DNA from 3 places in the Porticoccus sp. GXU_MW_L64 genome. Region 3 is predicted to be linked to each of the others. Evidence: predicted binding sites of a transcription regulator. Region 3 holds the regulator's gene; each other region holds the start of a gene.
What was found. Region 3 encodes FNR, which switches genes on or off when oxygen is low (the NO sensors DNR and NnrR bind a similar motif). Its sites were predicted from a motif close to TTGATNNNNATCAA; they were not measured.
Positions count from the first base shown of each region.

Region 1: the regulator FNR is predicted to act here: its motif matches at 2,645-2,658, upstream of ACVBEJ_RS02100 (FeoA family protein).
Region 2: the regulator FNR is predicted to act here: its motif matches at 5,363-5,376, upstream of ACVBEJ_RS08985 (Yip1 family protein).

Region 1 is NZ_JBRKJK010000002.1:49,315-59,986, reverse strand. Features, by position in the region: gene feoB (Fe(2+) transporter permease subunit FeoB) at 1-2,297, opposite strand, end outside; gene ACVBEJ_RS02100 (FeoA family protein) at 2,327-2,569, opposite strand; gene ACVBEJ_RS02095 (porin) at 2,814-4,097, shown strand; gene ACVBEJ_RS02090 (FMN-binding protein) at 4,325-4,849, shown strand; gene ACVBEJ_RS02085 (HlyC/CorC family transporter) at 4,936-6,231, opposite strand; gene ACVBEJ_RS02080 (Lrp/AsnC ligand binding domain-containing protein) at 6,441-6,917, opposite strand; gene ACVBEJ_RS02075 (DUF3422 family protein) at 7,325-8,599, shown strand; gene ACVBEJ_RS02070 (DUF885 domain-containing protein) at 8,870-10,645, shown strand.
Region 2 is NZ_JBRKJK010000009.1:73,082-83,753, reverse strand. Features, by position in the region: gene ccoG (cytochrome c oxidase accessory protein CcoG) at 1-1,090, shown strand, start outside; gene ACVBEJ_RS09005 (FixH family protein) at 1,220-1,729, shown strand; gene ACVBEJ_RS09000 (heavy metal translocating P-type ATPase) at 1,737-4,148, shown strand; gene ccoS (cbb3-type cytochrome oxidase assembly protein CcoS) at 4,269-4,415, shown strand; gene ACVBEJ_RS08990 (sulfite exporter TauE/SafE family protein) at 4,562-5,290, shown strand; gene ACVBEJ_RS08985 (Yip1 family protein) at 5,526-6,128, shown strand; gene gloA (lactoylglutathione lyase) at 6,195-6,578, shown strand; gene ACVBEJ_RS08975 (DUF945 family protein) at 6,603-7,922, shown strand; gene ggt (gamma-glutamyltransferase) at 8,166-9,875, shown strand; gene ACVBEJ_RS08965 (SirB2 family protein) at 9,882-10,244, opposite strand; gene ACVBEJ_RS08960 (DUF3014 domain-containing protein) at 10,376-10,672, opposite strand, start outside.
Region 3 is NZ_JBRKJK010000006.1:9-10,680, reverse strand. Features, by position in the region: gene ACVBEJ_RS05530 (sodium ion-translocating decarboxylase subunit beta) at 1-349, shown strand, start outside; gene ACVBEJ_RS05525 (pyridoxal phosphate-dependent aminotransferase) at 513-1,694, opposite strand; gene ACVBEJ_RS05520 (5-guanidino-2-oxopentanoate decarboxylase) at 1,928-3,511, opposite strand; gene ACVBEJ_RS05515 (hypothetical protein) at 3,561-3,749, shown strand; gene ACVBEJ_RS05510 (LysR substrate-binding domain-containing protein) at 3,776-4,672, shown strand; gene ACVBEJ_RS05505 (BolA family protein) at 4,718-5,026, shown strand; gene ACVBEJ_RS05500 (DEAD/DEAH box helicase) at 5,023-6,360, shown strand; gene ACVBEJ_RS05495 (class II glutamine amidotransferase) at 6,506-7,354, opposite strand; gene ACVBEJ_RS05490 (OmpW/AlkL family protein) at 7,521-8,216, shown strand; gene fnr (fumarate/nitrate reduction transcriptional regulator Fnr) at 8,420-9,148, opposite strand; gene ACVBEJ_RS05480 (hypothetical protein) at 9,230-10,420, opposite strand; partial or broken gene ACVBEJ_RS05475 (transposase) at 10,533-10,672, shown strand, end outside.

The DNA of each region.
Region 1 (10,672 bases), on a different contig from region 3:
TTTTGGGCGTAGTGCATCAGCACCAGGTAGCTGGCCACCATAAACAGGGCCGCGCCGCCGCTCCATATCAACGAGCTGGTGGGGTGGGCGCTGAAAGTGCCCAACTGGTAACAGAGCACCGCTGCGGTGTAGGCAATGGCGGTGTTCCAGATGGCGGAGAACCCGGCCCAGAAGCCGCCGGCCTCTTTGTAAATAGCGCCCAGAGTGGCTACACAGGGCATATACAGCAGTACAAACAGAATATAGGCGAACGCCCCAATACGGCCATCGAATAACTGATTCATCAGAGCCAGGGTGCCCAGTTCCACCTCCTGTTCAGCGGCCGCTGTTGCCTGGTCGCTCATGTCATCCACCTGAATGCCCAGCGGATCGCCAAAGGCGCCGCCCAACTCTGACAGATTGGCGGGAATGGTGGCCACGGCTTCGCCCAGCTTCTCGCCAAAAGTGCCGGCATCATCTTCACTGTTGTCTGCGCCCGCCATGCTGGTGTACAGGGAATCCAGGGTGCCGACCACCACTTCTTTGGCAAAAATACCGCTGAAAATACCCACGGTGGCGGGCCAGTTGTCTTCTTTCACGCCCATGGGGGCGAACGCCGGAGTGATTTTCATGCCGATGGCAGAGAGTACGGATTTTTCCGAATCCTGGTTGCCAAAGCTGCCGTCGGTGCCGATGGAATTGAGGAAGTTAAGTACAATCACCACCGCGACAATGGCCTTGCCCGCCCGCAATACAAACCCCTTGAGGCGGTGCCAGGTGCTTGTCAGCAAGCCGCGCAACGTGGGAACGTGGTAGTTGGGTAACTCCATAATAAATGGCGTCATATCCCGGCTCATCAACCGCTTGCGCACCAGAAATCCGGTGAGCACTGCCAACACCAAACCGATCAGATACAGCGCGAAAACAATATTCTGCCCCTGAACCGGGAAAAACGCGGCGGCAAACAGCACGTACACTGTAAGCCGCGCCCCGCAGGACATAAATGGCGCCATTAACGCGGTGAGCAGGCGGTCCTGCTGGGAGTCCAGAGTGCGGGCGGACATCACCGATGGCACGTTGCAGCCAAAACCCACCACCAGGGGAACAAAAGACTTACCCGGCAGGCCGATAGAGCGCATCATGCGGTCGAGGATAAAGGCGGCCCGGGCCATGTAGCCGCTGCTTTCCAGAAACGACTGGAACAGGAACAGGGTGCCAATCACCGGCACAAAACTCATCACCAGTTGCACGCCACCGCCGGCACCGTCGGCCACCAGAGCCACCATAAACTCGGGCAGGTGCAAAAAAGTGAGCAGCTGTCGCGGCAAGTCCACGAATATGGCGCCGGCGGCGATGTCAAAAAAGTCGATAAACGCGCTGCCCAGGTGAATGGTGAACAGGAACATCAGGTACATCACCGCGAGGAAAATCGGAAATGCCAGTACCCGATTGAGCAGAACTTTATCCAGGCGGTCGCTGAAGGTGAGTTTGGTGCCATCGTCCCGGTGTTGTGCGCCTTCCACCTGTTCGCCAATCCACTGATAGCGCGCCTGAATCAACAGGTCGGCGGCGCTGGTGCCGTGCTGTTGTTCAAGGCGGTTGATTTCTTTTTCTACCGCTGTGGCAAGGTCTTCGGACAGTGCGGCGGTTGCCTGGGCGTCCCGTTCCAACAGTGCGTTAATGTGCAGTCGATTGCTGTTGTGCTGGCGCTGTTCAAGCAATTGCCCGATGGCGGCAATGGTGACTTCCAGGCCGGTTTCCAGGGTGATGTGGCTGTCATTGGAATGCGCGTTTTCTTCCTGCTCCACAGTACGCAGCTTATTGATGATTACATCCACAAGGGTGCCAATGCCTTCCTGCTTGCTGGCAACAATGGGTACCACTGGAACACCCAGCTTTTCTGCCAGAGCGTAAGGGTCGATATGCACCCCTTGCTGGTCTGCCACGTCGATCATGTTCAGGGCAATTACGCAGGGAACATTGGCGTCGCGCAATTGCGTATGCAGATAAAGGCCCCGCTCCAGGCTGGAGGCATCGATAATGTTCACCAACAAATCGGCGCTGCTGTCGAGCACATATTGCTGGGCAATTTGTTGGTCAATGGAGTCGCTGTCGTGAGTGACGTGCAGGGAATAGGTGCCGGGCAGGTCTACTACCTCAAAACTGGTATCGCCGTGGTCAAAACTGCCGGACTTTTGTTCAACGGTTACCCCGGGCCAGTTGCCCACTTTTTGGTGGGTGCCGGTCAGGGCGTTGAAAAGAGTGGTTTTGCCGCAGTTGGGGTTGCCAACCAGGGCCAGGGTAAAAGCGCGTTTCATGGATTTTATCGGTTGCAAATAGGTGAAGGTTAGAGTTTTTCTACCTGGATACTGCCCGCTTCAGCGCGGCGCAAGCTCAGGCGAAAGCCCCGGACTTGAATATCCATGGGGTCCCCCAGTGGGGCTACCTGTTCTATGGAGAAGGGCGTGCCCGGAGTCAGCCCCAGGCTCATCAAGCGATTTCGGTAGTCGGCATCAATGCCGTTGTAGTGGCGAATGATGGCGCGCTCGCCAATGGCCAGGTCCGCCAGAAAATGCAAAGGTTTGTTCATGTTGATCCGTTGTGAGTGCAATACATCAAGGCCCGCAGTATAGCGGCTGTGTCGATGCCCGCCGATAGCGTTTGATTGATCTCGGTCAGTTCTTTTTTGTTGCGACTATGAATTAATGGCGATTCTATATCAATCGAGAATTATTTTCATTTTATAGTTGATAATAATTATCATTAAGGTATATTTGCGGTCATATTAAAAACAGGGCCCAACGCCCACTACTTATCAAGGAGTTGTACTGAAGATGTTCAAGAAAAGCCTGGTTGCAGTCACCATTGCTGCCTTATCCGCCACCGCTGTTGCTGAAAACGATAAATCCCTGCCTCCCCTGGAAGAAATGTGGAAGATCATTCAGCAGCAAAATGCCGAAATCAACGCATTGAAGAAAAAGCTCAACGAAACCGACCAGCAGCTTCAGGAGACGGAAGTGAAAGTGGTTGCCACTGCCGAAGCGGTAGAGCAGGTGGTGGTAGCGCCGGTATCCAGAGCGGCGAGCTGGGCCGAAAAAACCCGCATTGGCGCCTATGGTGAGGTGCTGTACAACAACGGTACCCAGCGTTCCGACAATGCATCTCCCAGCAACCCCAACAAAGAAATTGATGTGCAGCGCTTTGTGACTTATCTGGGCCACGAATTTACTGAAGACGTGCGCTTTTTCTCCGAACTGGAAGTGGAGCACACCAATACAGCCGGTGCTGGTGAAGTGGAGCTGGAACAGGCATACATTGAATGGGACTACGCCGACAAGCACAGCGTGCTGGCGGGTTTGCATCTGGTGCCCGTGGGTATTCTTAACGAAACCCACGAACCGGAGACTTTCTACGGGGTAGAGCGCAACCGTATCGAGTCCCGCATTATCCCAACCACCTACCGGGTAAATGGCGTTAAATTCAAAGGTGAGCTGTCTCCCGGCTGGAGCTACGATTTTGCTGTTCACGAAGGCCTGCAACTGGCCAGCAACTTCAGTGTTCGCAGCAGTCGTCAGGGTGGTTCCCGTGCCAACGCCGAGGAGCTGGCAAGTACCGGTCGCATCAAATTTACCGGTATTCAGGGCCTGGAGCTGGGCCTGGCGCTGCACTATCAAAGTGATCTGATTCAGGACAACATCGGCAACTCCCGTCTGGGTCGCCCGGCATTTTCCGGGCCGAGCATTTCCGGTTTGCTGACAGAGACGCACGCTATCTACCAGAATGGCCCCTTTGGTCTGCGTGCCCTGTACGCCCAGTGGGATATTGATGATGAAATTGAAGCACTGGGTGGAGTCGGTCGCGACGAGCAGGAGGGCTGGTATATTGAACCTTCCTACAAACTCACTGAAAACTTTGGTTTGTTCACGCGCTATGAATCGGTGGACGAAACCGCAGGCGATAACGACAACACCAGTGAAGAGCGCCGCATTCTTGTCGGGGCGAATTACTGGCTGACCGACAGAGTGGTGTTGAAAGGCGATATCCAGTTTGAAAATGACCGGGATAACGGCGATGACCTGGACGGCTTTAACCTGGGTATTGGTTGGTCGTTTGACTGATTGTTAACATCCCCTTGTAGTCTTTCAATTTAATATTGTCGAATGTACTGGTGAAGTGCCCGTAGGCCTTTTCAGACCGTTGGCCGCAAGGATAGCGGCCACCGAGCGTACAAGGATGTATTCACAGCGTGTCTGAAAAGGCCTGTGGGCACTGTACCCGGCAAAATTATAACTTGCAGCACTACTAGGGGCGCATGCGCCCCTTTTGGCATTTTTAAGAATTGCTTATGAAATTGATTGCCCTGGTAATACTGTCGCTTTTGCCGTGCCTGGGTGCGGCCAAGGGCATCAGTGCCAGTGAATTTGTGTCTGATGTTTTCAGCGAAACAGAGCCCACGGCCGGAATGCTGTGGCTCAATGGCGAGCAGCGCCGTGCGGTGGAGTCTGTGCTGGGGCATCGCTTTGCCGGTTTGCGGGTGCGCTATTGGCAAAGTGGCCAGCGCACCGCCTGGGTGCTGGATGAAATAGGCAAGGAGCGGCCGATTACCATTGGTGTAGTGGTTTGTGAAGATGCGATTGAAGCGGTAAAGATTCTAGAGTTTCGCGAAAGCCGGGGCTGGGAAGTGCGCTACCCGTTTTTTACCGATCAGTTTGTTGGCGTTCGGTTAAGCCACAAAAAACGTCACCGCCTGGATTCCTCAATAGATGGCATCACCGGTGCAACCTTGTCCGTTCGGGCGGTAAAAAAAGTCGCTACCCTGGCGCTGTTTTTTCACAGTCAATTAGGTAAAAAACATCTGGCTAACGAGTAAAGGGTATCGTTGCTGCCTGGTTAAACTTCTAAACCTATTGCGAGGAGTCCGCAGGACGACGCGACAATCTCCATTCAATAGCTCCGCTACAAAGCATCCTCATCACCTTGATCCCCTGCGCCAAGTATGCGGTTTGCCCGCAGTTTGATCACTTTCATTTCATCCAGCAGTACGGTTTCAAAACGGTAGTTGCCCACCATAAAACAGACGTTACCATCGGGAATGTTTTCCAGCTGCTCAATGGCCAATCCGTTGAGGGTTTTGGGGCCGTCGGTGGGCAATTCCCAGTCCGTTGCCTTGTTGATATCGCGAATGGTGGCGGTGGCGTCGATGATAAAAGTGCCGTCTTTCTGCGGCACAATATCCTGGCTGGCTTCTTCTGCCTGATTGGTGGTGAACTCGCCGACAATTTCTTCCAGAATATCTTCCAGAGTCACCAGCCCTTGCACTTCACCGTATTCGTCTACTACCAGTGCAGTGCGGTGTTTGGTGCGGCGGAAGTTCATCAACTGAGTGTGCAACGGCGTATTTTCCGGCACAAAGTAGGGCTCGGTGGCAAAACGCTTGATGGCCTCTTTGCTCATTTCCCCGGCGTTGCCCCGCAGCAGGCGGCTGGCGCTGCGAATGTGGAGCAGCCCGGACACTTCGTTAATGTTGTCTTCGTACACCGGCAACCGGGTGTATTCACTGGTGACAATGCGGTCGGTGATGGTGTCCAGGTCGTCTTCCAGGTCAATGCCGTAAATTTCGTTACGGGGCACCATGATATCGTCCACGGTAACGTCTTCCAGCTCCAGAATATTGAGCAGCATGCCCTGGTTGTCGTCGGAAATATTGGAGCCGGACTCGTCCACCACCGTGCGCAGCTCGTCTTTGCTCAGGGCGTCGTCACTGGCTTTGTTCGGGTCAACACCGAACAGCCGCACCAGGCCGTTGGACAGGTAGTTCACCAACCACACAAACGGGTACAGCAAAGTGAGCATGGGTTTGAGCAAGACACTGAACGGGAAGGCGACTTTTTCCGGGTGCAGGGCGGCAATGGTCTTGGGGGTTACCTCGGAAAAAATCAGTACCAGAAAAGTCAGGCCAACGGTTGAGATAATCAGCCCCGCATCCCCCCACAGTCGGGTGGCGATAATGGTGGCGATGGAGGCGGCAAAAATATTGACGGCGTTGTTGCCAATCAAAATCACCCCGATCAAACGATCCGGGCGCTCCAGCAACTGGCTGACCCGGCGCGCGCCACGGTGTTTTTTTTGCAGGTGTTTCAGGCGATAGCGGTTAATCGCCATCATGCCGGTTTCAGAGCTGGAGAAGAATGCGGAACAGAGCAGCAGGAAGGCCAACAGGCTACACAATAGCCACAGGGGGGTCGCGTCCAAAGTAAGGATGAACCTTTGTTTGTTATGGGGTAGCTATGTTGAGGCAACCCTGTGGGCAGGTCAACCATATCCTGACCACACATCCTGAAACCGCCCCAGGGTAATCGTGCTTAGCTGCGTTCGTAATGGCGGGAAATACCTCTCGTCATTGCCAGGCCGAAGGCCGCGGCAATCTTGGCTGTGTGGCAGAGGGGTTGGGACAAACGATATTAATCCAGCACCAGCCTGTGTGTGCACTTTACTTCTTCCATCACCGCGTAGGTGTGGGTTTGCGCAACGCCCTCGATGGTGGCGAGTTTTTCGCCGAGGAATTTGCGGTAGCTGTGCATGTCTTTGGTGCGTATCTTGATCAGGTAGTCAAAGCCGCCACCAACCATGGCGCATTCAATCACTTCATCCAGTTCGCCCATGGCGCGGTTGAACAGCTCCAGATCGGCGGCGGTGGTGTTGGTGAGGGCGACTTCGATGTAGGCCACCATGCCTGCGTCCAGCAGTTCGGGGTTGAGGCGCGCAACGTATTCCAGAATGTAGTTGTTTTGTTCAAGCCGCCGAACCCGCTCCAGGCAGGGTGAGGGACTGAGGTTGACCCGTTTGGCCAGTTCGTTGTTGGCAATTCTGCCTTCCCGTTGCAGGATATCGAGAATTTTCCGGTCGATCCTGTCTAGTGTTTGTGATTTGTTATTCATAAATGATTGCGTAACCAGTCATATCTCAAAAGCATAGCAAAAGCCCCGGTTGATCACTACGTGGTCAGCACACCCTGCTGTGGGTACGTCGATTCGCCCTATTTTGTGCCGTCAAACCCGTAAATTTCGCCAGCATCTGCTGTTGATTTTTCTCTATTCTGCACCATTGCTGTCCCATAAACTTTGAGCCTTTATCCCTGAATCACAGGAAAAATAAGGCCGTCAAAGAGTTTAGGTCTGCAGCAGACATGAATTGGGTATTGTTTGATGTGACCTCGAGCCCCCATGGATGGGTCTACGGCGTGTCACAGCAAGCAATACCCAATTCATGTTGTTCGAGTTCGCGGGACAGTAATGATTCTGCACTGAAATAAAAATCAGCCATATCTAAACGGATAACCGTAAATATGACCACACCCATTAACGAACACCAGTTGCGCCATGTGTTGAGTGAAGAACTGCATGCGCGCAACTACCCGGTGCTGACCGGCCCTTTCCGGGCCTACCATATGCTGATGTTGGTAACGGAGGCGGAACGGGAGCAGGAATATCGGCATGTTGCTGAACTGTGCAGGCTGCACCGGCAGACCCCGCCGGGCAGAGACGAGAAACATTTTTCCCTGCAGCTGGAAGATGCGGTGCTGCGCTGGGAGCGGCATACGGAATTTTCCACCTATACCCTTTACGTGTCCGGGCCATTTGGCGATCCTTTTTTAGATATACCGCCCAGCCAACTGCCGTCGGATTGGGCCGGGAAATTGCCGGGCCTGCTGTTGCGCAGCATGAAGCTGGCGGTGCTGGAAAAAGGCGAAGCCCTCGATGAACAGAGCCTGCAGGCCTATTTCGACCTGGACCACTGCGCCTGCAGCGAATTGCTGGATGGCGCGGCTCGGGTGTGGACCAACTTCCGCATTCACGAAGACGGTTGCGGTCACCTGCTGGTGGAGGACTGCAGCCTGGACCGCAGCAGCACCGGGTTACTGGCCCAGCAGCTTCTGGAAATGGGCAACTACCGCAAGCTCGCTCTGTTGGGTTTGCCCCTGGCCCAGTCCACCGCGCCGAAACTGAACCGCTTGGACGAAGGGCTCACGGAAATCATGGCAGCCCTGAAGCGGGGCGACAAAGATGAAGAACAACTGCTGGACCGGTTGTCGGACATGTCCTTTGAAATGGAACACATTTCTTCCCAAATCAACTACCGCCTGGGTGCCACAGACGCCTATTACCACCTGGCCATGGATCGCCTGCAACAGTTGCGGGAGCAGCGCCATGGCAACCGCATGACCCTGGAAGACATCACCGGCCGACGGGTGACACCGGCCTTTCGCACCTGTGAGGCAGTGCGCCTGCGGCATCAGGACCTGTCTGCACGCCTGACCCGGGTGTACGACCTGCTGCGCACCCGCATTAACGTCAATATGGAACGCCAGTCCCGGGACCTGCTGGAGTCCATGGACAAGCGAGTCAGCCTGCAACTGAAATTACAGCAGGTGGTGGAAGGGTTGTCGGTGGTTGTTATCAGCTATTACTTTCTGTCTTTGCTGTTCGACGAAATGGATGCATTACACAGTGCCGGCCTGATCGGAAACCCTACCGGTATCCGCGCGGCCTCTATTCCACTGGTGATGCTGCTGGTGTGGTGGGTGCGGCGGCGGATGCAGAAAAAGGCCGGTGTTGGGTAAGGTAGTGGGTAGTTTGCCAAATCAAAATATTTGATACATATAATATCTTTTGATTTAATCAAAACCGATAGCGCTACCTAACATCGCCCTGTCATCGCGAGCGAAGCGCGGCGATCTCATTCAGAAATGGCAGAGGGGTCGGGTAGTGAGGTGGTAGTTGGATGGAGATCGCCACGTCGCTCCGCTCCTCGCGATGACAGCTAATGCTTCCGAGTTGGTAGAGGAACCGGGGGCGCAACTTCACATTGTTTCTATAACATCGGGGTGTGTATGAAATACCTGTTTCTTGTTTCAATATTGCTGCTTCAGGCCTGTAGCGAGCAGCAGCCACCTTCCTCATCCGGGGAGGGCGGTGCCAATCAACAATTTGAAACCATTATGGCGGATCACTGGCAACAGGGGTTGCGCCGCAGCCCGGTATTTGCCACCAGTCTCGGAGTGCGGGATTACGATAATCAACTGGGCGACCAGTCCCTTGCGGCCCAGGCTCGCAATGTCGAGCAGGACAAGGATTTTCTGCGACAACTCGCGGAGGTGGATGTGGCGGCGCTCAGTGCCGACAATCAACTCAATCACAGCCTGCTGGTTATGCAGATTGAGGAAAACATAGCAGCCGCTGCCTTCGGTGATAAATACCTTCTCGTCAGCAGTCGTGCCGGGCCACACCTGACGCTGGCCACACTGCCGGACCAATTGCCTTATTTTAACGAAGCGGATTACCGCAGTTATCTGGCCCGGTTGCGGGGCATTCCGGACTATATGCGCCAGTCAACAGAGGCGATGAGCACTGGCATGGAACTGGGCTGGGTGCAGCCCTGCGCCCCCATGCGCGGTTACGAAAAATCCATTCAGACCCATCTGGTAGACGATGTGGAGCAGAGCGTCTTTATGAAGCCGTTTGCCTCCCGGCCCGCGGCAATCGACGCGGCCAGCTTTGAGCAAATGACCGCAGAAGCCAGGGCTGTTATTCGCGAGCAGGTGCTGCCAGCTTTTGCTGACTTTTATCGTTTTTATGTGGATCAGTACGCTCCAGCCTGTCGCCAAACCCTGGGGGCAAATGCCCTGCCTGACGGCGATGCCTACTACGCTCACCTGGCGGGCTACCACACCACCACCGACCTGACCCCGGACGAAATCCATCAGATCGGCCTCGACGAAGTTGCCCGTATTCGCGCAGAGATGGAAGTTGTCATTCGTGAAGCAGACTTCTCCGGCAGCTTTGATGAATGGCTGGCCCACCTCAGAAACAACCCGGATTTCTACCCCAAGACTCCCCAGGAGCGCATGCAGGCCGCAGCGGTGATCAGCAAAAAAATGGATGGTGAGCTGCCCCGCTTGTTTGGCCGCTTGCCGCGCATGTCTTACGGGCTTAAAGAAATACCGGCGGATATTGCCGAAAAAACTTCAACCGCCTATTACCAGCCTTCGGCGGGGGATGGCAGCCGCGCCGGATTTTACTACCTCAACACTTCGGCGCTGGACACACGGCCACTGCATGAGCTGGAGGCACTGACCCTGCACGAAGCCGTGCCCGGACACCACTTTCAGATTGCCCTGGCGCAAGAGCTGGATCTGCCGCCGTTTCGTCGCCATGCGGATCACACGGCCTATATTGAAGGTTGGGGCCTGTACTCCGAGCGCCTGGGTCTGGAAGTGGGTTTTTACCAGACCCCCTACACCAACTTTGGCCGCCTGAGCTACGAAATGTGGCGCGCCTGCCGCCTGGTAGTAGACACCGGCCTGCACAGCAAAGGCTGGACCCGCCAGCAGGCCATCGACTACATGGCCAGCAACACCGGCCTTTCCCTCAATAACATCACCACCGAAGTGGACCGCTATATTTCCTGGCCTGGTCAGGCACTGGCCTACAAAATCGGTGAGCTGAAAATCCGCGAACTGCGAGCACGGGCAGAGGCGGCTCTGGGCAGCGCCTTTGATATTCGCGCCTTCCACGACAAGCTGCTGGAAAACGGCGCGTTGCCGCTGGCGGTGCTGGACGATGTGATTAACGCCTGGCTGGAACAGCAGCTTGCCGTGGGGCGGTGAGTATTGTCTGACTTAAATGTCGTCGCG
Region 2 (10,672 bases), on a different contig from region 3:
GGCGGTAGGGCGCGTGTGGTGCGGCTTTACCTGCCCGCAGACCGTGTGGACGCTGATGTTTATGTGGGCGGAAAATCTTTGTCAGGGCGACCGCCTGAAACGCATCAAACTGGATCGCGCCCCCTGGAACATGGACAAACTGCTGCGCAAGGGCGGTACCCAGGCCATCTGGGTTGCCATCGCGTTTGCCACCGGGCTGACCTTTGTGGGGTACTTCAACCCCATTCGCGAACTGACTGTTGATTTATTTACCTTCAGTTCCGAATTTCAACCGGTGTTCTGGACTCTGTTTTTTGCCGGTGCCACCTACCTAAACGCCGGCTTTATGCGCGAGCAGGTGTGCAAATACATGTGCCCGTACTCCCGCTTTCAAAGCTCCATGTACGACGAAAACACCCTGTTGGTGTCCTACGACAGCAAGCGCGGTGAAGGCCGTGGGCCACGTAAAAAGGGCGCCGACTACAAAGCCGAAGGGCTTGGCGATTGTGTGGACTGCACCCTCTGTGTACAGGTGTGCCCGGTGGGTATCGATATTCGCGATGGCCTGCAATACGAGTGCATCAACTGCGGTTACTGCGTGGATGCCTGCGACGCAATCATGGACAAGATGGAGTATCCCCGCGGGCTGATCCGCTTTACCACGGAAACCGCCCTGCAAGAGAAAAAAGTACGCATCTGGCGGCCCAAACTGCTGGGCTATATTGCCGGTGTTTTGATCATGGCCACTGCCTTTGTGTACACCATGGCCACCCGTATACCGGTGGAAATCAACGTGCAGCGCGACCGCAATGCCATGTTCCGCTTTACCAATGACGGCCAGCTGGAAAACGCCTACACCCTGAAAATCAACAACATGGACACACAGGACCGCACCTACCGCATTGTGGTGACCGGCGACTACGACTTTGATTTCAAGGGCCACCGTGAAATTACCGTTAAAGAGGGCGAGGTGCATCACACGCTGGTAAAATTGCGCCTCGATCCGCTGGCCCTGCGAGTGCCTAACGCGGATGTGGCGTTTACCATCGAAGCCATTGACGACCCCCAGATAACAGATACCCAGGACAGTCGTTTTCTCGGGCCGCGGTAGCTTTTCTGAATACACCTGTCATCGCGAGCGTAGCGCGGCGATCTTTTCCAGTGTGGCAGTGATGTATGGAGATTGCCGCGTCGCTTCGCTCCTCGCAATGACGGTAAATCTTACTAAACAGTACACATCATGCAAAAAACCATCGACAGCAAACCCTGGTACCAACAATTCTGGCCCTGGCTGATTATCGGCCTGCCCGCCATTGTGGTGGTGGCCGCTATTCTTACGGTGCGTCTGGCCCTGCACAGTGCCGACGACATGGTGGTGGACAACTACTACAAAGACGGCAAGGCCATCAATCAGCGCCTGGAGCAGGATACCCGCGCCAGCGAACTGCACATGCTGGCGGAAGTGAGTTTTAACCTGGATGGTGGCCTGGTAAGCGTCACCCTGTCTGGCGAGGTTCAGCCAGAGAGTCTGCGCCTGAAGCTGATGCACCCCATGGAAGCGGACAACGACCGGGATATTGTGCTTGAACAACGGGGGCAGGGCAGTTACCGGGGTGAGCTGGATCAACGCTTGAAGCACCGTTACCTGCTGCGCCTGCTGCCTGCTGGCGATGATGCGCCCTGGCGTCTTAATGGTGAGATCGACTTTGAGCGCAGCCAGGGAACCATACTTGCCGCCGAAACCCGGTGACCTTTGAATGGTGACCACTAGCTGCTACCACTGCGGCCTGGATGTGCCGCCAGATGTGAATTTTCCGGTGACCATCGAAGGCATTGAGCAGCCCATGTGCTGCCCCGGCTGTCAGGCGGTGGCCACCGCCATTGTCGATGGTGGTCTCAGCAATTTCTACAAATACCGCTCCCAGCAACAAACCCGCCCGGAAGACAGCGACGAGCAGCGCTTTGCCGCCTACGATCTGGCGGAAGTTCAGGAGGAGTTTGTCCACACCCTGGACAATGGCCAGCTACAGGTGGAATTGTTGGTCGAAGGCATTACCTGTGCCGCCTGTTCCTGGCTGATTGAACACCATTTGAAGCGTATTCAGGGCACCACGGCAGTGCGGGTTAATGTCACCACCCATCGCTGCTGGTTGTCCTGGGACAACAATCAAGTGCCGCTCAGTCGATTGCTCGGCGCATTGCTGGAAATTGGCTATCGGGCACGCCCGGCAGGGGACGAAGAAATACGCGACAGCCGCAAGCGGGAAAACAGCCGTGCCCTGCAACGCCTTGGGGTGGCGGGCATCGGCATGATGCAGGCGGGCATGTTGGCCATTGCCCTGTACGCGGGCGCGTTTGATGGTATCGAACAACAATGGCAGCAACTGCTGCGCTGGGTCAGCCTGGTGGTGGCTACGCCGGTGGTGCTGTTTGCGGCGGCGCCATTTTTCCAGGCCGCCTGGCGCAGTGTAAAAGCCTTCCATTTGGTGATGGATGTGCCGGTGTCGGTGGCCATTGGCGGCGCTTACCTGGCCAGCGTCTGGGCCACAGTCAGTGGTTCCGGCGAGGTGTATTTTGACTCGGTATCCATGTTCACCTTTTTCCTGTTGCTGGGGCGCTACCTGGAAATGCGGGTGCGCCACCGCAACGAGCAGCGCATGGAGGGCCTGGGGCAGTTGCTGCCGCCGGTGGCCCGGCGGGTGGATGGCGACGGTGAACAGTCGGTGCCGGTAAAAGCCTTGCAGCCCAAGGACTTTGTCAAAGTGGCCCCCGGCGACATCATCCCCTGCGACGGTCAGGTGGTGGATGGCCACAGCAATGTAGTGGAAGCGGTGCTCACCGGCGAGCAGAGCCCGGTAGAGAAGGGGCGTGGCGACAGCGTGAGTGCCGGTACCGTGAACAGCGAAAACCCGTTGCTGATCGAAGTGCAGGCGGTGGGCAAACGCACTCGCCTGTCGGCGATTTTGCAATTGGTGGCTCGCGCGCAACTGGAAAAACCCCGCCAGCTGGCGCTGGCGGATCGCCTGGCCGGTTATTTTGTCGGCTTTGTGTTGCTGGTGTCGGCAACAGTGGCCTGGTACTGGTATCAGCAGGCTCCGGAAAAAGCCCTGTGGATCACCTTGTCGGTATTGGTGGTTACCTGCCCCTGTGCGTTGTCTCTGGCTACTCCCACGGCGCTGGCAGTGGCTACTCAGGGTTTGCGTCAGCGCGGCCTGCTGGTGAGCCGGGGTCATGTGATGGACGGGTTGCTGAAAATCAAACGAGTGGTGTTCGACAAAACCGGCACCCTCACCACCGGCGAAATGAAAGTGGTGAAAGTGGTGTCCCGCAGTGGTGCACCAGAGCAGAAAATACTCGCTATTGCCGCCGCGTTAGAGGCGGGCTCACGCCATCCCATCGCCCGTGCCTTTGATGACTGCGGTGGCGGTTTGCTGGCCACATCCATCGATAATCGCATCGGTGCCGGGGTCAGCGGTATTGTCGATGGCGTGCGCTACGCCATTGGCCGCGAGCAATACATTACCGAGTTGTTCGGGCGCAGCGACGAATTGCCAGAGGCGCCCTCCGGTGGTGAAGTCTGGCTGTTGCTGGCCAGTGAATCGAGAATTTTTGGCTGGATTCTGCTGCGTGATCAATTGCGCCCGGATACCGCGAGTGCGGTGGCCCAGTTGCAGGCCAGTGGTGTTCAGGTGGAGTTGCTCAGCGGCGACCGCCCGGTGGCGGTGGCGGCGCTGGCGTCTCAGTTGGGTATTGATCATTGGCAGGGGGGGATTTCCCCGGAAGAAAAACTGGCCCATGTGCGCCAGTTGCAAGCCCAGCGGCAGCCGGTGTTGATGGTGGGTGACGGCATCAATGATGTGCCGGTGCTGAGCGGTGCGGATGTATCCGTGGCCATGGGGGATGCGGCGGATATTGCCCGCATTCACGCGGACAGTATTTTGATGTCCAGTGAGATAAACGTGCTGCCGCAATCGCTGGCGTTTGCCCGTTTCACTCACCGGGTGGTCCGCCAAAACCTGGGCTGGGCATTGGCGTATAATCTGCTGGCGCTGCCATTGGCGGCATTGGGCTTGGTGCCCCCCTGGGCGGCGGCCATCGGTATGTCCGCCAGTTCATTGGTGGTGGTGTTGAATGCGCTGCGGTTGTCCAGTCGTAAGACGCAAGAGTGATTGCCTTTGCGTGACACGCCGTATATACGTCCATGTAGGCTCGTTGCCAGCATTCATGCTGGCAGCGGTCACGCAAAGGCAATCACTCTTGCTCAGGCAAGTCGGGTGAGGTAACTAACTATGGCCAGCCTGTATTTATTAATTCCCATTTCCATCCTGCTACTGTTAATTGGCATCGGCGTCTATTTCTGGGCGGTCAAAAGTGGTCAGTACGACGACCTGGATGGCGAGGCAGAGCGGATTTTGTTTGACGATGAAGACGAATAACTGCTCCGTCATCGCGAGCGAAGCGCGGCGATCTCCTGACATCCTTGCCAGATTGTTCGAGATTGCCGCAGTCGCTTCGCTCCTTCGCAATGACGGGCTCCCTCCAAACGTCATCGCAAGGTCGCGCAGCAACCAGGGTGCCCTGAATGATTGACACAGCAGTTTTGGCGGGCCTGGTGGCGATGGGGGTGTCCAGTGGCGCTCACTGTGTGGGCATGTGCGGCGGTATTGCGGCGGCGCTGGGGTTTGCGGTGGACCCGCAGCGCACCTCTCTTGGCCAGAGGTTGCCCGTGTTGTTGAGTTATAACCTGGGCCGAATGGTGAGTTACAGCATCGCCGGTGGGCTTGTGGGATTGCTGGGTATGCTCAGTGGTCAGTTGCACGGCAATTTGATGGTGATATTACGCACTCTGGCAGCGGTGTTGCTGGTGATGATGGCGTTTTACCTGGCGGACTGGTGGCGCGGTTTGATTCGCGTGGAAAAGCTGGGTTCGGGCTTTTGGCGTTTGTTGCAACCGTTGGGCCGCAAGTTGATGCCGGTGCGCACATCGGGGCGGGCGTTGCTGCTGGGCATGGTGTGGGGCTGGTTGCCCTGTGGCCTGGTGTACAGTGCCCTGGCCCTGGCAGCCACGGCGGGCAACCCGGCGGGGTCGGCATTGGGCATGGCCATATTTGGGTTGTTGACCATTCCGGCGATGCTGGCCGGTGGCATATTCTCCGATCAGGTCAGAGCCCTGTTGCAAAACCGTGCCCTGCGCACGGTAATGGCGCTGCTGTTGCTGGGATTCGCCGCTTGGGTGTTCTGGACCGGCGCAGGTCATGTGCTGGCCGGGGACCACAGCGAAAGGGATTTGCACTGCCTGCCTTGGGAATAGCGTCAGAGGTGCGACCACTCCGTTAAAACGCCAGTGCCCAAGTTAACCTCAGGCCTGAAAGTGATTCCCGAGTTGACTTTGGTCAACTGCTGATGTTGACTGCCGGTGGATAATTACCTCGTTGTAGGTAGGGCTATTATTCTCCTTTGCTAGAGATTTAATACCGAATAACTACTATCATAATGCGATGTGCTGAAAAGCCATCCTAATCTATCGAGTTTGTTGGGAGTGACCTATGTTCAACCATATTCCGGGCCTGCTGTTTAACCCTCGCCAGGAGTGGAAAAAAATTGCTCACCTGTCCGATGAGGCGCTGAAACGCCAGCTGCCGTACTTTATTGTCATGGCGCTGATTCCCGCAGTGGGTTTTTACTATGGAACCACCCAGGTGGGTTGGTCGATTATTGGCGACAAGGTGTACCGCATTACCGAATCCAGCGCACTGCCACTGACGGTGCTGTTCTATGCGGCGATTGTGGGCTCGGTGTTGGGTGTGGGTTATATCATCCACTGGATGTCCCGTACCTATCGGGGTGATTCCTTCAAAATCAAAGACTACGTACTGGTAGGCTACGCCATGACGCCGGTGTTTATTGCCGGTGCATTTAGCTTCTATCCGATTTTCTGGCTCGATATCATTATCGCTACCGCTGCCTGTAGCTACATGATCTATCAGCTTTACGTGGCCATTCCCCTGTTGTTACACGTACCGGAAGAGCGGGGCTTTCTGTTTGCCAGCGCGGTGATGATGATGGTGCTGGTGCTGGCGGTGGTTATTCTGGGGGCGACAGTCATCCTCTGGGAGCTGGGCGCCATGCCGGTGTTTGTAGACAGTTAATTGGTAATAAAAGTGACAGAGCCGGGCATTCGCCCGGCTTTCGCGTTTTTATAGGTTATGGGGAACATGCGTTTACTTCACACCATGCTACGGGTTGGCGACCTGGAAAAGTCCATCGCCTTTTACACCGATGTATTGGGCATGACCTTGCTGCGCCGCAAAGACTACCCGGAGGGTCGTTTTACCCTGGCGTTTCTGGGCTACGGCCCGGAGTCGGAAAATACCGCCCTGGAGCTGACCCATAATTGGGATACCGACAGCTACGACCTGGGCAACGGCTTCGGCCACCTGGCCATTGCGGTACCCGATGTGTACGCCGCCTGCGAACAAATCCGTGCCGTGGGTGGCCGTGTGGTACGGGAAGCGGGGCCGATGAAACACGGCACTACGGTGCTGGCGTTTGTGGAAGACCCGGATGGTTATCAAATCGAATTGCTGTCTGGAAAATAACGTTTTAATCAAGGAATAGGGATTATGAAAAAACTGCTTGTTATTGTCTTGCTGCTGGTTGTGGTTGCCGTATTGGGCGGCCCCATACTGACCGCAAACATCGCCAAAGACGGTTTGCAGCAACAGGTGGCGCAGCTCAACGACATACCGGGCTACAGCGCCGAGTTGGTGAATTACGACAAAGGCTGGTTCAGCGCCACTACCCAGCTGCGCATTGGCATTGACGAGACGATGTATGCGGGTACCCCCGGCACCAGTGGTATCGGCGACCTGTCATTATTGTTCGATATGAACATCGTCCACGGTCCGCTGTTGCTGGGCGACGAAACAGGTGTTGGCCTGGTGTCTTCCACAGGCACTTTGAACGAAGACAATATGCCCGCCGTCAGCGAGTTTCGAGAAAAAGCCGGCCTGGATACCCTGGTGACTTACCATCAAGTGACCGATTTGCTGGGTGTCAGCCACTACACATCAGAAGTGCCGGCTTTTGAAGCCAGTGACGCCAACGGACGCATTGCTTTTGGTGGTATGAATATAACCGGCGACTTCGATTTGAAAGCCAATACCATGACCGGCAATGGCACCATCGGCCAGCTGGAAATATCTGGCCAGGGTTCTACCGTGGTATTGGAACCCATGCATATGAATTTCGATATGGAAATTCTCAACTGGATGGTGCAGCTGGGCAGCCAGGAATTTGTGATACCGGGTATGAAAGTTTACCAGGGCAGCAGCGACGATGGAGAACCGATGGCATCGTTCAGCAACGCCAGGCTGGTATCCAATGCGGACAGTGATGGGGAAGGTTCCATGGGCATGACCATGACGGTAGCCATGGAAACCCTGAATGCACAGGGTGTGCAATTGCAGGATTTCAACCTGGATATGGCCTTTGAAAAAATCAGCCTGAAAGCCATCGAGCAATTCGGCCAGCTGTACAAAGATGCCATGGCCAATGCCGCCGACCCGCAATTGATGCAACTGCAACTGGCAAGCGGCAGCACCGCTGTTATGCCCGTGTTTTTGGAAAATTCCCCGGTGTTTGCCATCCCGGATTTGAGCTTCAAACTCAACGGCGAGCCACTGACGGCCAACGCGCGCATCGCTGTGGATGCCGAAGGGCTGGACACTACCACCGTTATGCTCAACCCCCAACCCCTGCTGCAAAAACTGGCCGCCAACCTGAATCTGGAAATCAGCGATGCCCTGATGCAGCAATTTGGTGCCATGCTTGGCCCCCAGGTGGCCATGATGCAAAAAACCGAAACTGGCTATCAGATAAAATTCGATATGAAAGACGGCGCCGCCACGCTCAATGGCCAGCCGTTGCCGCCGCTTTTTTAAAGCTGAGCTGTCCGGGAAATTTTGAAGCCTTTGCCTTATTCGTCATTGCGAGGCCGCAGGCCGCGGCAATCTTGACCGGTGTGGCAGAGGAGTGAGGAGATTGCCGCGTCGCTCCGCTCCTCGCAATGACGGGAGTGTATTCAGTCCTGCGTCAATGGAGTCGATAAAATAAAATCGAAGGGCTGATCGTACTTTCTGGTAAACAGACAGGGGTGGATTATGACATTGGCATCGGGAAAACGATTGGCAATAATCTGTGGGCTGGCAATCTGTGGAGGTGTTGTGATGGCGGGGCCGGATAGAGTAACCGGGGTGGCGGGTACCACCCGTTCTGAAGTGATTGCCCGTCAGGGTATGGTGGCCACCAGTCAGCCGTTGGCGACCCAGGTGGGGTTGGATATTCTCAAACAGGGTGGCAACGCCATCGATGCCGCCATCGCTGCCAATGCAGCCCTGGGGTTGATGGAGCCCACCGGCTGCGGCATTGGCGGCGACCTGTACGCCATTGTCTGGTCCGCCAAAGACAAAAAGCTCTATGGCCTTAATGCCAGTGGTCGCTCTCCCCAGGGCTTGAGTTACCAGCAATTAAAAACCGAACTGAACAAACTGGGCCGCGACAGCTTGCCCCCTTATGGCATGTTGCCCATCTCGGTTCCCGGTGCCGTGGATGGCTGGTTTCAGCTGCACGGCAAATTTGGCCAGTTGCCCATGGCCAGTATCTTGTCGCCAGCCATTGAATACGCGGAACAGGGCTTCCCGGTCAGTGAATTAATCGCCCATTACTGGCAACTCAGTGTGCCGCGTTTGAAGGATCAACCGGGCGCTTTCCAGAGCACGTTTACCCTTGATGGTCGCGCACCGGAAACCGGTGAGCTGTTTCGAAACCCGGATCTGGCCAATACCTACCGCCTGCTGGCAGAGCAGGGGCGGGATGTGTTTTACCAGGGAGCGATCGCCGACCGCATCCACCAGTTTATGGCCGACAATGGCGGCTATCTGCGCAAGGTGGATATGCAGCAGCATCGCTCCGATTGGGTGGAGCCGGTTTCCGTGAATTATCGGGGCTACGATGTGTGGGAGCTGCCCCCCAATGGCCAGGGTATCGCGGTGTTGCAGATGCTCAATATTCTTGAAGGCTACGATGTCAAAAGCCTTGGCCACAACAGCCCGGAATTGTTGCACCTGATGGTGGAAGCGAAAAAGCTGGTGTTTGAAGACCGCGCCAAATTCTACGCAGACAGCGGGTTTAATCAGTTGCCACTGGCGGGGTTGCTCTCCAAAGAATACGCTGCCGAGCGCCGTCAACTGATTGGCGAACGGGCGGCTCAGCGGGTGGATGCGGGCAATCCCGCTTTGCACCAGGGGGATACCATTTATCTCACCACCGCCGACTCAGAGGGCAATATGGTGTCGCTGATTCAGAGCAATTACCGGGGTATGGGCTCCGGTGTGGTGGTGCCCGGCCTGGGGTTTGGCTTTCAGGATCGCGGCCAGCTGTTTTCCATGGACCCACAACACGCCAATGCCTATGAGCCGGGCAAGCGCCCGTTTCACACCATTATTCCCGCGTTTGTCACTAAAGCGGGAAAACCGCTGATCAGCTTTGGCTTGATGGGTGGCGGCATGCAACCCCAGGGACATGTGCAGGTGTTGGTGAACATGATCGACTTCGGCATGAACCTGCAGGAAGCTGGCGATGCCGCGCGCTGGCAGCACTTTGGCTCCACCGGGCCCACAGACAGCAAACGGGCTTACCTGACCGATGGCGGCGAACTGGCGGTGGAATCCGGGGTGCCATACCAGGCCGTGCGCGAGCTGATGGAAAAAGGCCACAAGGTGAAATACGACCGCGGTGGCTACGGCGGTTACCAGGCGATTCGTTACGACCGGGAGAAGGGCGTTTATTTCGGTGCTTCGGAATCCCGCAAAGATGGCCAGGCGGCGGGGTACTAAGCGGGCTTAAAACGGCCAGGGGTTGTGGCTGCGGGCCACCGTAAAGATATAGGTAAAACACAATGCCGCTGCGATGGCTGCCCAGGGCTTGCCGCGCTTGATGGCCAGGGTACCAAAGCCGATATAGGCCAGCAGACCCAGTACCTTGGCGGTTAGCCAGTGGTGCACAAAGGGGTATTGCTGAATGGTAGCCGCCAGGTAAATGGCGCAGGCCAGCAGCAGGGTGTCGTTGACATGGGGAGTGATTTTTACCCAGCGCTGTTGCAGTAACAGCGGTTTTTTCCAGGCCCAGAAAGCGCGCATCAGAAAAAAAACAATGCTGATAATCGCGAAGCTGATGTGGGCGTGTTTGATGGCGAGGTAATGCATAAAATTTCCTTCATCGCGAGAAGCTCGCCCTCACTACCGTCATTGCGAGGCCGAAGGCCGTGGCAATCTCCATCAAGTCACTGCCAAGCCATTCGAGATTGCCGCGTCGCCTGCGGCTCCTCGCAATGACACTAATTTTTTTGAAGTTCATCCTTCAACTGCTGTAAATACGCCTGCAATTTACGGGTATTTTCCGGGCCGCTGCGAATCAATTGTTTTTGCACCGGCGACAGGGCTTCCAGGTTTTTGTCTTTAAAACTGTAATGCACCGATTCCAGCACCAGTTCCGGTGGCTGTTCAAAAGAGGGCGTGGCCAGCAGTTGTTCGATGGCTTCCAGCAGGGCGCCGTTATAGGTTCTGTCCGGGTAGCCCTGCTCACCAAATGCCTGCTCCATCAATGGTTGTAATTGGGTCAGGGTTTGCGCCAT
Region 3 (10,672 bases):
CGTTACCATTTTCCTGGGTTTGGGTGTGGGCTCAAAAATGAGCGCGGATAAATTCCTCAACGGCGAAACCCTGGGCATTCTGGCTCTGGGCATGGTGGCCTTCTGCATCGGCACCGCCTGCGGCGTGCTGATGGCCAAAGCCATGAACAAATTCGGCAAGACCCCCATCAACCCACTGATAGGCTCCGCCGGTGTGTCCGCCGTACCCATGGCGGCGCGGGTATCCAACAAAGTGGGCCTGGAAGCCAACCCCCACAACTTCCTGCTGATGCACGCCATGGGGCCCAATGTGGCCGGTGTGATTGGCTCGGCGGTTGCGGCGGGGGTTATGTTGTCGATGGTTGGGTAAGGGATAGGACGCGCTTCGCGCTACAGACAACAGAGCGTGCGCATTGCGCACTTACAGTAGCCAGTAGCCAGTAGCCCGGGTGAAGCGCAGCGAAACCCGGGGTGGTTTTTTGTTTGAGCTGTGTTCCCGGGTGCCACTGCGCTTTACCCGGGCTACGGGTACGCTATAAATCAGTAATAAAGCGTTCAATCCGATCAAACGCTGGTTGCAAAATTTCGATGGGTTGCGCCAACGAAATACGCACAAAATTGCGCGTCACCTCACCAAAACCAATACCCGGTAATACCGATACCCCTTGCGCGTCCAGCAATCGGTGGGCGAAGTCCTGGCCATCGTTGGCCACTGCGCTGATGTCCATCATCACAAACATGCCCGCATCCGGGGTAGGGCAGCTCAATTTGGGTATGTTGGCGATTCGCTGGCACACGTAGTCGCGGCGGGTTTTGTATTCGCTGCGCATTTCTTCCATATATTGCGAATCGTTTTGCAGGGCGTAGGCGGCGGCGTCTTGCACAAACTGGCAGCAGCCGAAGATGGTGGAGGCGGAGAAATTCAGCAGGTGCTTGCTGATACTTTCCGGTGCCACGGTCCAGCCCATACGCCAGCCAGTCATGGCGTGGGATTTTGACAGGCCGTCGATAATAATAATGTTATCCAATCGTTCAGCCGCCCTGCGCAGGGAGCTGTGGCGTTCTTTGAATGTGATCATGGAATACACTTCGTCGCTCACCAGCCAGATATTATGGCGGTAGCTGAAATTTGCCAACTCTCGCAGCTCCGCTTCGCTGAGCATATTGCCCGCCGGATTTCCCGGGGTGTTGATAAAAATCACCTTGGTTTTGTCGGTGACAGCGGCTTTCAGTTTTTCCATGTTCAGAGAAAAATTATCGGCGGCGTTCAGGGGTATGCGTACCTGTCGGGCGCCAATGCTGTCGAAAATGCCGTGGTAGCCGATGTACATGGGCTCCGCCAGAATGACTTCGTCTCCCTCATTAAGCAGGGTGCGCATAACCGCGTATATGGCGTTGGTGGCGCCGGGGAATATCAGCACTTCGTCCACGGAGCAGGGGCGGCGGGCGGCGCGGTCTTCCACATCGGCGATAATGCGGCGCAGGCTGTCTTCGCCATTGCTGGGGGAGTAGTGGGTGCGACCTTCGCGCAGCTTGCCAACAACGTGTTCGATGGTGTCCGGGTGGGTGTCCAGGTCCGGGTCGCCCACCGACAGCAAAATCACATCGTCACCGTTGTAGGCCATGGCGCAGGCTTTATCGTGCACCGCCCAGACGTCGCTGGCATCACCGTCCAGGCGTTTGGCTACATCGCTGATTTTGGTTTCAAAGGTCATATTTTGTCCGTTTATTGTTTAACTTGGGCACCGGCCTGGAATGCGGTACTGCTTGCTGTGACCGTGGCCAGCATGGATGCTGGCGACGAGCCTACAGGGATGTATGCACGGCGTGTCACGGCAAGCAGTAGCGTATTCCTGGCCTCAAGCTTCGTTTCAATGCTGGCCGTTGGATGCTGGACAAAAGTGCGATTCGGCATTCGTCGAACGTCCAACTTCCAACGTCAAACAAATCAAATAAAATCTTTCTCGCAAACTTCAATAATCGTCGGCACTTTTTGTTGCTGTGCCAGCTGCATTTGTTCACCCAGTTCTTGCAGATTGCGAGCCCGGTATGCCGGGCAGCCGTAGCCTTTGGCGATGGTTAAAAAGTCCGGCGTGTGAATGTCGCAGGCGATGGGCTCCATGCCCGCGCTTTCAAAATTCTGGGCGATCATTTCGTAGCGCTGGTTGTTCCACACCAACACCACCACAGGAATTTCTGCTTCCACCGCAGTGGATAAATCGTTGATGGTAAATTGCAAACCGCCATCACCAATCAGGCACACCACCGGTAATTCCGGCTGTGCCAGTTTTGCGCCAAAGGCGGCGGGCAGGGCGTAGCCCAGGGTGCCGTAACCGGTGGCGGCGCTGGCAAAACGGCGCGGTGCCGGGGCGTCGTATTGGGCGGCGGCAAAATACGCGGGTTGAGTGGAGTCGCCAATCAGGATGGCGCCGGGCAGGGCTTGTTGGATGCTGTCCAGAAAGGCCTGATAGCCACTGTGGTTCAGTGAGGCCAGTTGTTTTTTGACCTGTGCAGTACGGTTTGCGCCATTGCGCTCCGTCAGATCCATCAGGGGCAACAGGCCGCCAATGGCGTGGCGGGCATCGGCGCAAATGGCCACATCCGGGCGTACATTGCGGGTAAGCTGGGTGCTGTCGATATCGATGCGTATCAGCTTGGCCTTGCCTAAATGAAATTCGCCGTTAAAGAAAAAGTCGTAATCGGTTTCGCTGAATTCGGTACCGATCGCGAGAATGACATCCGCGTTTTGATACAGCTCGCGAACCGGCTGATAAGAAGGACTGGTGTTGACCAACAGTGGGTGGCCCGGTGGTAACAGCCCTTTGGCATTGTGGGTGAGGGTTACCGGGGCATCCAGTTTTTCTGCCAGTGCGCGAATGGCCTGCACTGCATCAGCAGCGCCACCGCCTAAAGCCAGAACCGGACGTTGGGCGCTGTTTAGCAGGGGGATGGCTTCAAATAAGGCTAGATTGGAAGGAGCCGGGCGGCTGGGCAGCGGCCAGGTTTCCAGCGCTACATGATCGGCGTTGGCGGTAATCACGTTCAGCGGTACGCTGATGTGCACCGGGCCGGGGCGCTGGCTGGCAAAAATGGCGAAGGTGCGAGCCATCACTTTGGGCAGTTCGTCCGGGCGGCTGAGGGTGTGGCTCCACACCGAACACTCGGCCATGGCCGCTTGCAGGTTGCGGGTTTCGTGCAAACGGCCTTCACCAAGGCCTTTTTCCCAGCTGTTGTTGTCGGCGGAAATCACCAGCATGGGTACGGAATCCTGCAACGCCTGGCCCATGGCTGTAGCGATGTTGTAGGCGCCGGGGCCGGATACGGTAAGGCAGGCGGCGGGCTTGCCGGTGACTCGGGCATAGCCATCGGCCATAAAGCCCGCGCCCTGTTCGTGGCGGGGGGTAAGGTGGCGAATGTTGGTTTGTGGCAGGCCACGGTACAGCTCGATGGTGTGGGTGCCGGGAATGCCAAAGGCGGTATCGATGCCGTAGGCCTCCAAGTATTTCGCCAGTAATTCACCGCAAGTTGCCATGGTTTGTTTCCGGAGAAGTTTCAGGTGTGGTTACTTTAGCGAAGCGAGCATGGCGGGCAAGCGATTGTTTGTGGTAGGGTCATTCCAAAAAGTCATGGATAATGTTGCACTCCGTAAGCGCATGATTCCAATATTGCTTGCTGTGACACGCCGCAAGTACATCCCTGTAGGCTCGGATGCAGCATCCATGCTGCATACGGTCACAGCAAGCAATATTGAAATCATGCTTACAGTGTAGTGTGCGATTTATAGCGGTAAACGAGTATGAGTAGACATATCCCCAGCTTGATGTCCCTGGAATGCTTTGAAGCCGCCGCCAGGAATTTGAGTTTTACCAAAGCCGGGGATGAACTGTGCCTGACTCAAAGCGCGGTAAGTCGCCAAATCAAGAATCTGGAACAGTTCCTTGGCCTGCAACTATTTATGCGCAGCAAGCAGGGGGTAAGCCTGACTGTAGAAGGGGCGAGTTATGCAGCGGAGCTAAAGCCTTTGCTGGATAGGCTGGAATCTATTTCCCGGGACGCCGCCAGTGGCCAGGTTCGGCCTCTGGTTTTGGCGGTGGAACCCGCCCTGGTCAGCCGCTGGTTGTTGCCCCGTATGGGCAAAGGCGGCCAGCAACCCCCGGTAGAATTCGAATTGAATACGGATATGGCACGGATTTACGGGGCGTCGCGGGATTACGACCTGGCTATTTTGTTTGGCAGTGGCCACTGGCCGGGTTTGCAAAGCCAACTGCTGATGACCGAAACCCTGTTGGCTGTGTGCAAGCCGCAGCTATTGGCCAAAACCGGCGGCAAAGCCTTTACCGAGCGCAAGGATATTGCCAAATTGCCGTTGCTGCACCAGACCGGGGAGTTATCTTCATCCCATTTGTGGTTGCAAAAATCGGGCTTTAGCAGCGACCAGATAAATGACTTTCCGGGCCCCAGGCTTGAGTATTTCCAGCTGTTGCTGGAGGCGGCATTGCAGGGGTTGGGAGTGGCGGTTTTGCCGTCTTATTTTGTCCGTGATGAGTTGGCCGGCCAACAACTGGTGCGAGCTTGCAGCGCCGATTTGATGTGCGACCAGGCTTACTACCTGGCAGTGCCGGAAGAAAAATCCGCTCGACTGCCCATACAGCAATTGCGCCGATGGCTGGCAGAGCCGGAACAACATGTATAATGCGCGCCTTTCTTTTTCTTAAAAGGCGCTGCCCTGAACCCGCTCATGTCTGTACAACATATCATTGAACAAAAGCTGCAAGCTGAATTCCAGCCGCAGCATCTGCAAGTGCTCAACGAAAGCCATATGCACGCTGTACCGCCGAATTCCGAAACCCACTTTAAGGTGGTAGTGGTGACACAGGACTTTGACAACAAGCGCCCGGTGCAACGTCATCAGGCGGTGTACGCACTGTTGGCGGATGAATTGGCTGCCGGTGTGCATGCCCTGGCTCTGCATACCTTTAGCCCTGAGGAATGGGCCAGCAGTGGTGAGGCACCGGCATCGCCAAATTGTATGGGGGGCGAAAAGTGAGCGACTCCAGCTTTGCAGCGTTTGAAAACCATGGCCTGGATTCCCGCTTGTTGCAGGCGCTGGACAAAGAGGACTTCAAGCAACCCACCCCGGTGCAGCAACAGGTAATTCCCGCCGCCTTAAAAGGCGATGATTTGCTGGTTACCGCTGAAACCGGCAGTGGTAAAAGTGCCGCATTTCTGCTGCCCATGTTGCAACGCTTTTTGCAAACCGATGCTCCCAAAACCGGCACTCGGGCGCTGGTATTGACCCCCACCCGGGAGCTGGCGCGGCAGGTGTTGGCGCACTGCATCAAGCTGAAAAAAATGACCCACCTGAAGGCGGATGTGATTACCGGTGGCCAGGAGTTTCGCTTTCAAAAAGCCATGTTGCGCAAAAATCCGGAAATTGTTATCGCCACGCCGGGGCGCATTCTCGAACACCTGGAAAAAGGCTCGGCAGATTTTTCCGATCTGGAAGTGCTGGTGCTGGACGAAGCCGACCGCATGCTGGATATGGGCTTTAGCGACGATGTGCTGACCATTGCCAATGCCTGTAATCCGGATTGCCAGACCCTGTTGCTGTCGGCAACTCTGAAGCATCGCGGTATTCGCAAAGTGGCGGATGCTGTGCTGAATAACCCGCAGACCATAGCCGTGGACAATGTGCGCTCCCGCCACAGCAGTATTCAGCAGCAAATTGTGCTGGCGGATGACATCGAGCACAAACAAAAACTGCTGCTGAAACTGCTTGCCCAGGAGAATGTGCAAAAAACTGTAGTGTTCACCAACACCATAGCGGGGGCGGAAAAACTGGCGGGTTGGCTGTACAACAGCGATTTGCGCGCCGGTATTTTGCACGGCGACTTGTTGCAGGACGAACGCAACCACGTCATGCAGCAAATGCGTCGCGGTCAACTGGACGTGCTGGTGGCCACCGATGTGGCGGCTCGCGGCCTGGATGTGCAGGGGGTTGGCCTGGTGGTGAATTTTGATATGGCCCGCAGCGGTGACGACTACGTACACCGCATTGGCCGCACCGGTCGCGCCGGGGAGCAGGGCACGGCGATATCGTTTATTACCTCCACCGAATGGAACCTGATGTCCTCCATCGAACGCTATCTGAAAATCCGTTTTGAACGCCGCACGGTGGAAGGGCTGACCGGTAAATACAAGGGGCCCAAAAAACTCAAGGCCTCTGGCAAGGCGGCGGGTAGCAAAAAGAAAAAGCTGGCAAAGAAAAGTGCCAAAACCGGTGGTGTTAAAAAACCGCTTGCCAGACGCCGCACAGGGAAAAAACCGCTGCACGACAGCACCAAAGAAGAAGGCTTTACACCGCTGCGACGTAAAAAGTAGTCCGACTATTAACCCGGCAATACTTTCACATAAAAGAAAGTAACGCACTTGCGCGGAAGTGCTTGATTTTATTGATCTTGCGCTGGCTTCGCCAGCGGCGGCATATCCCTGTGCCGCATTATTAGAATCTGAGCAATCTGCAACCCTAAATCTCTGTTATCTCCACCTCAAGCCCATCGCTCACTGTCACCAAACAATTTACCGGCACCTGCTGCCACTGCGGATCATCGTTTAACCCTTCCGAGGTAATAATCACCGCACGGTGTTGGTCATTTTTGCTTTCCATACTGCAATGACCGTTCTTGCAGCAATAGCTGCCGCCGCACTGCACGTACAGCGAATTGGCTTCTTCCGGTGTGCCATCGGTGTAACGGCTGGCCACAACCCGGCTGCCGTCGGCAACCACCAGATTGAGGGTGCTGGTGCCGTAGTCGTTTTTATCGCACAACTCCCTGGTCTGTTGAATAGTGGCTGTTATGGCCCGTTGCAGCCGCTGTAATGGCTCGTCGTTCTGCAGCTGCCAGTAGTTGTCCAAAAACAAGGCGAACAGAAATTCCGAATCAGTAGTGCCTTTGATCACCCGATAAGCGCGGTCGGACAGCATGGCCAGGCACTGTCGGCGCTTGTGGGTAAAGCAACTCAACTCACCGTTGTGCATAAAACTTAACTGCTGTTCGGCAAACGGGTGGCAGTTGGTGTAGGTCACTGGCAGCCCGGCAGTGGCGGCGCGTACGTGGGCGAGAATGCAGCGGCTTTGCGTGACCCTGGCCAGGTGGCGCAGGTTGGTATTGCTCCAGGCGGGGGATATGTCTTTAAAAAGGGCGGGCTGCGGGTCTTTATCCGCGTACCAGGCAACGCCAAAGCCATCGCCATTCAGCGGCTCGCTGCGTTCGCGGCTTTGGTAGCTCTGGTGAATCAGCGAGTGCTCCGGTTCCGTCACCAGGGCACTCACAGGAATGGACCGATTACCCAGATAAAGCGCAAAACGACACATACAGTTCTCCTGTTATTGTTCCTGCCTTTGACCGCTAAAAAGTGAAAATATTTGTACCTCTTTCGAGTACTTTTTATAGCGGGTTTTTAATCCAGATCAATTACCAAAACTCCTATCGGCAGTTTAATGACGCCAGAAATATTGATCATCTTCTGGAGAAAGAACCATGAAAAATCGCAAAGCTCTGTCACTGGCTGTCAACGCCGCTCTGGGGGGTGCTCTGTTACTGGGCGCCACCGCTGCAACCGCTCACGAAGCCGGTGATTTTTTTGTCCGTGCCGGTGTTGCATCGGTACAACCGGGCAGCGGTAGCGGCCCCCTGGCGCTGGACGGTGCAGACATTGCAAATTCCTCAGCATCGGTGGAAAGCGACGAGTCTTTTGGCATTACCGCCACCTATATGCTCACCGACAACTGGGCCATTGAATTGCTGGCTGCCACGCCCTTTGAGCACGACATTACCTCGGATACCGGCGCTTTGGGTTTTGGCGTTATCAACGCCGGCAGCACCAAACACCTGCCACCGACTTTGAGTGTGCAGTACTTCCCTATGGATAACAGCAGTGCCTGGCAGCCCTACGTGGGCCTGGGTGTGAATTACACGCTGTTCTTCTCGGAGCAGGCATCCAGCACCTTGCAAGGTGTGGCGCCAACCACACTGGATATTGACGATTCCATTGGTATTGCTGCCCAGGTGGGTGTGGATTACAGCATCGATGACAACTGGCTGGTGAATGCGGGCGTCTGGTACGCGGATATCGACGCGGATGCCACTTTCCAGCTTGAGGGTCTGGGCGCGCTGGCCAAGAAAGTGGATATTGATCCGGTGGTGTTTATGATTTCGGTGGGTTACAAGTTCTGAAATCGCTTACCTCGCAATGACGCAGTAAGAACCACATTTTCGTCATTGCGAGGAGCCGTAGGCGATGTGGCAATCTCGTTTGGTGTGACAGAGGGATCGAGAGAATGTCGTAATTGGATGGAGATTGCCGCAGTCGCTCCGCTCCTTCGCAATGACGGGAGAAAAGTAATCCGTCATCGCCGTGTGGCAATCTCGTTCAGTGTTTAGCCGTTCGACAATTCCCGCAGTTTATCCACATCCAGTATTTCAATTTCCTTTTTATCCACCGCCAGAATTTCCTGTTTCTGGAAGCGGCTGAATACCCGGCTGACGGTTTCCACAGTCAGGCCCAGATAATTGCCAATATCTGCTCGTGACATGGGCAGGCGAATTTGGGTGCTGGACAGTTTGCGGCGGGCGTTGCGGCTGGAGATGCTGAGTATCAGGGTGGCAATGCGCTCTTCAGCGCTGTTTTTGCTGAGTTGGGTGATCAATTGCTGGTCGTTGGTGATTTCCCGGCTCATCAGCTGGAAAAAGTGCCGTTGCAGGGAGGGGATTTGCATACTCAATTCCTCCAGCCGGGAAAAGGGGATTTCGCAGATGGCAGAGGTTTCCAGGGCAATAGCAGAGTTTACGTAGCGGCTGTGGCCGATGCCATCGACGCCAAAAATCTCCCCCGGCAGGTGAAAACCGGTGACCTGCTCCTGGCCATCGTCGTTGATGTAGTAAGACTTGATGCAGCCACTGCGTACCGCGTAAACGGATTTGAAATCACCGCCAGCGTTGTAAATGTGGTCTTCCTTGTGGAAGGGGCGACCGCGCTGCACGATGTTATCCAGACGGTCGATTTCGTCATTTTGCAGTGCCAGGGGCAGACACAGGGCGTTCATACGGCAGTCGCCACAGCTCACCTGGCTGTGGGGGCACTTCTGGTCTACGGCTGGATTATTCATCTGGCGTCCACAGTGTTGATTTGCAGGGAATTATAGGGGGTAATTCCGTGTTCACCAACCGTTATCCTGCCAATTGACTGGCTATGGTTTGAGAGTTGTCTGCTGAAGGTCCCGGAGGAGCTGCCGCAGCCCCACTCGGCCTGATGAGGTCAATTGCCACTGTTGCTGATTCGGTTCCAGCCACAGGCGTTCGCAGGCACGGGCTATGGCAGCAGAGGCGTGCTGGTGGCCATCACCGGCAAGGCGGGTCAGTTGATCATTGCTGACTTCGCCGTAGCACAGCAGGGACTGCACGATGCTTTCCGTGCCAGCCCGCTGCTCCGGCAGCTGGCCGTACCAGTGCAGGGGTGGGGAGCCATTTTCCAGTTTTGTGCGGTAACAATTCAGATCACCACAATTGCGGTAGTACAGGTTGCCGGTATTGCCCTGGGCAGACAAACCCAGTCCCAGCCAGCCTGTCAGTTGATCAGAGCAGTAACCCCAGGGGGTAAAGCGCAGTTTCCGCTGCTGATATAAATGCTGCAGACGGCTGTCGGGGGCGGCCAGCACTTGATTGCCCAATATTTGATAGCCCCTTTGTTGAGCGCGTTTGAGCAGGTTCAGGTAGGTCTTTTGGCTTTCAATAGGGGCGTGCGCCGAGTCTTCCGGTATGCCCACCAGTTCAATCTGTTGCGGGTTGTACAGTTGCAGGCTGAGCAGCAGGCGATTAAGGGCATCGGGGCCGCTGAAATTTGCCAGGTTGATCTGACAGATAATATCTCTGAACCCGGCGTTGTCCAGGGTGGATATGGTGTTGTCCACCCGCTGCATCCAGCCCCCTTTGTCCAGTTCCGCACTGTAGTCGAAGCGGATTTTCAGGCGGCGAAAATGCAGGCCGTGGAGCAGGGCAAGGGTTTCTGGGTCAATATGGTCGTGGTTTATTTCGATGCCATAAATGGCCTTGTGGGTGTTGCCGCGCAGGTGATTGTTGATCAGGTAGCAGAAACAGGTGAGGTCGGCGGGGGCGATGTTGTGCAGCTGGCCGCCGGTAAGCCATATCTGGCTGACGGCTGTGTCTCTCAATTGTTGTTTGTACAGGGCCAGTTCACGGGGCAATAATTCCAGTTGTTGCTGGCAATCGTTGCCGTTGATCGAAAACGAAAGGCCAAACTCCCCTCGGTCTGCCGACAACTGTATCCGCTCCAGAGGTTTGTGACAGGCAGGGGGATTGGTCACAAAGTGGTAGTTGACGGGAATAGCAGCCAGTTGTGGGGTGGACGGTTGAGGAATCATGGCAGGTCAGCGCGGACATCGGTAGTGTGACCTTACGGGCTGTCGGCTGTCGGCAACATGATATGGGTCAAGGGGAGGGAACTTACCTCCATGTGCTTTGCCTGGTTCAAGCGGTGTCATCAGTGATCGCAACATCCTCGTTGACGATGGGCAGACGGTGACGTTCCAGTACAAAGACAGTGCCACCAACACCCTCAAAACCCGCTCCTTGCCCGGCGAGACGTTTATGGCGCTGGTGCTGCAGCACGTGTT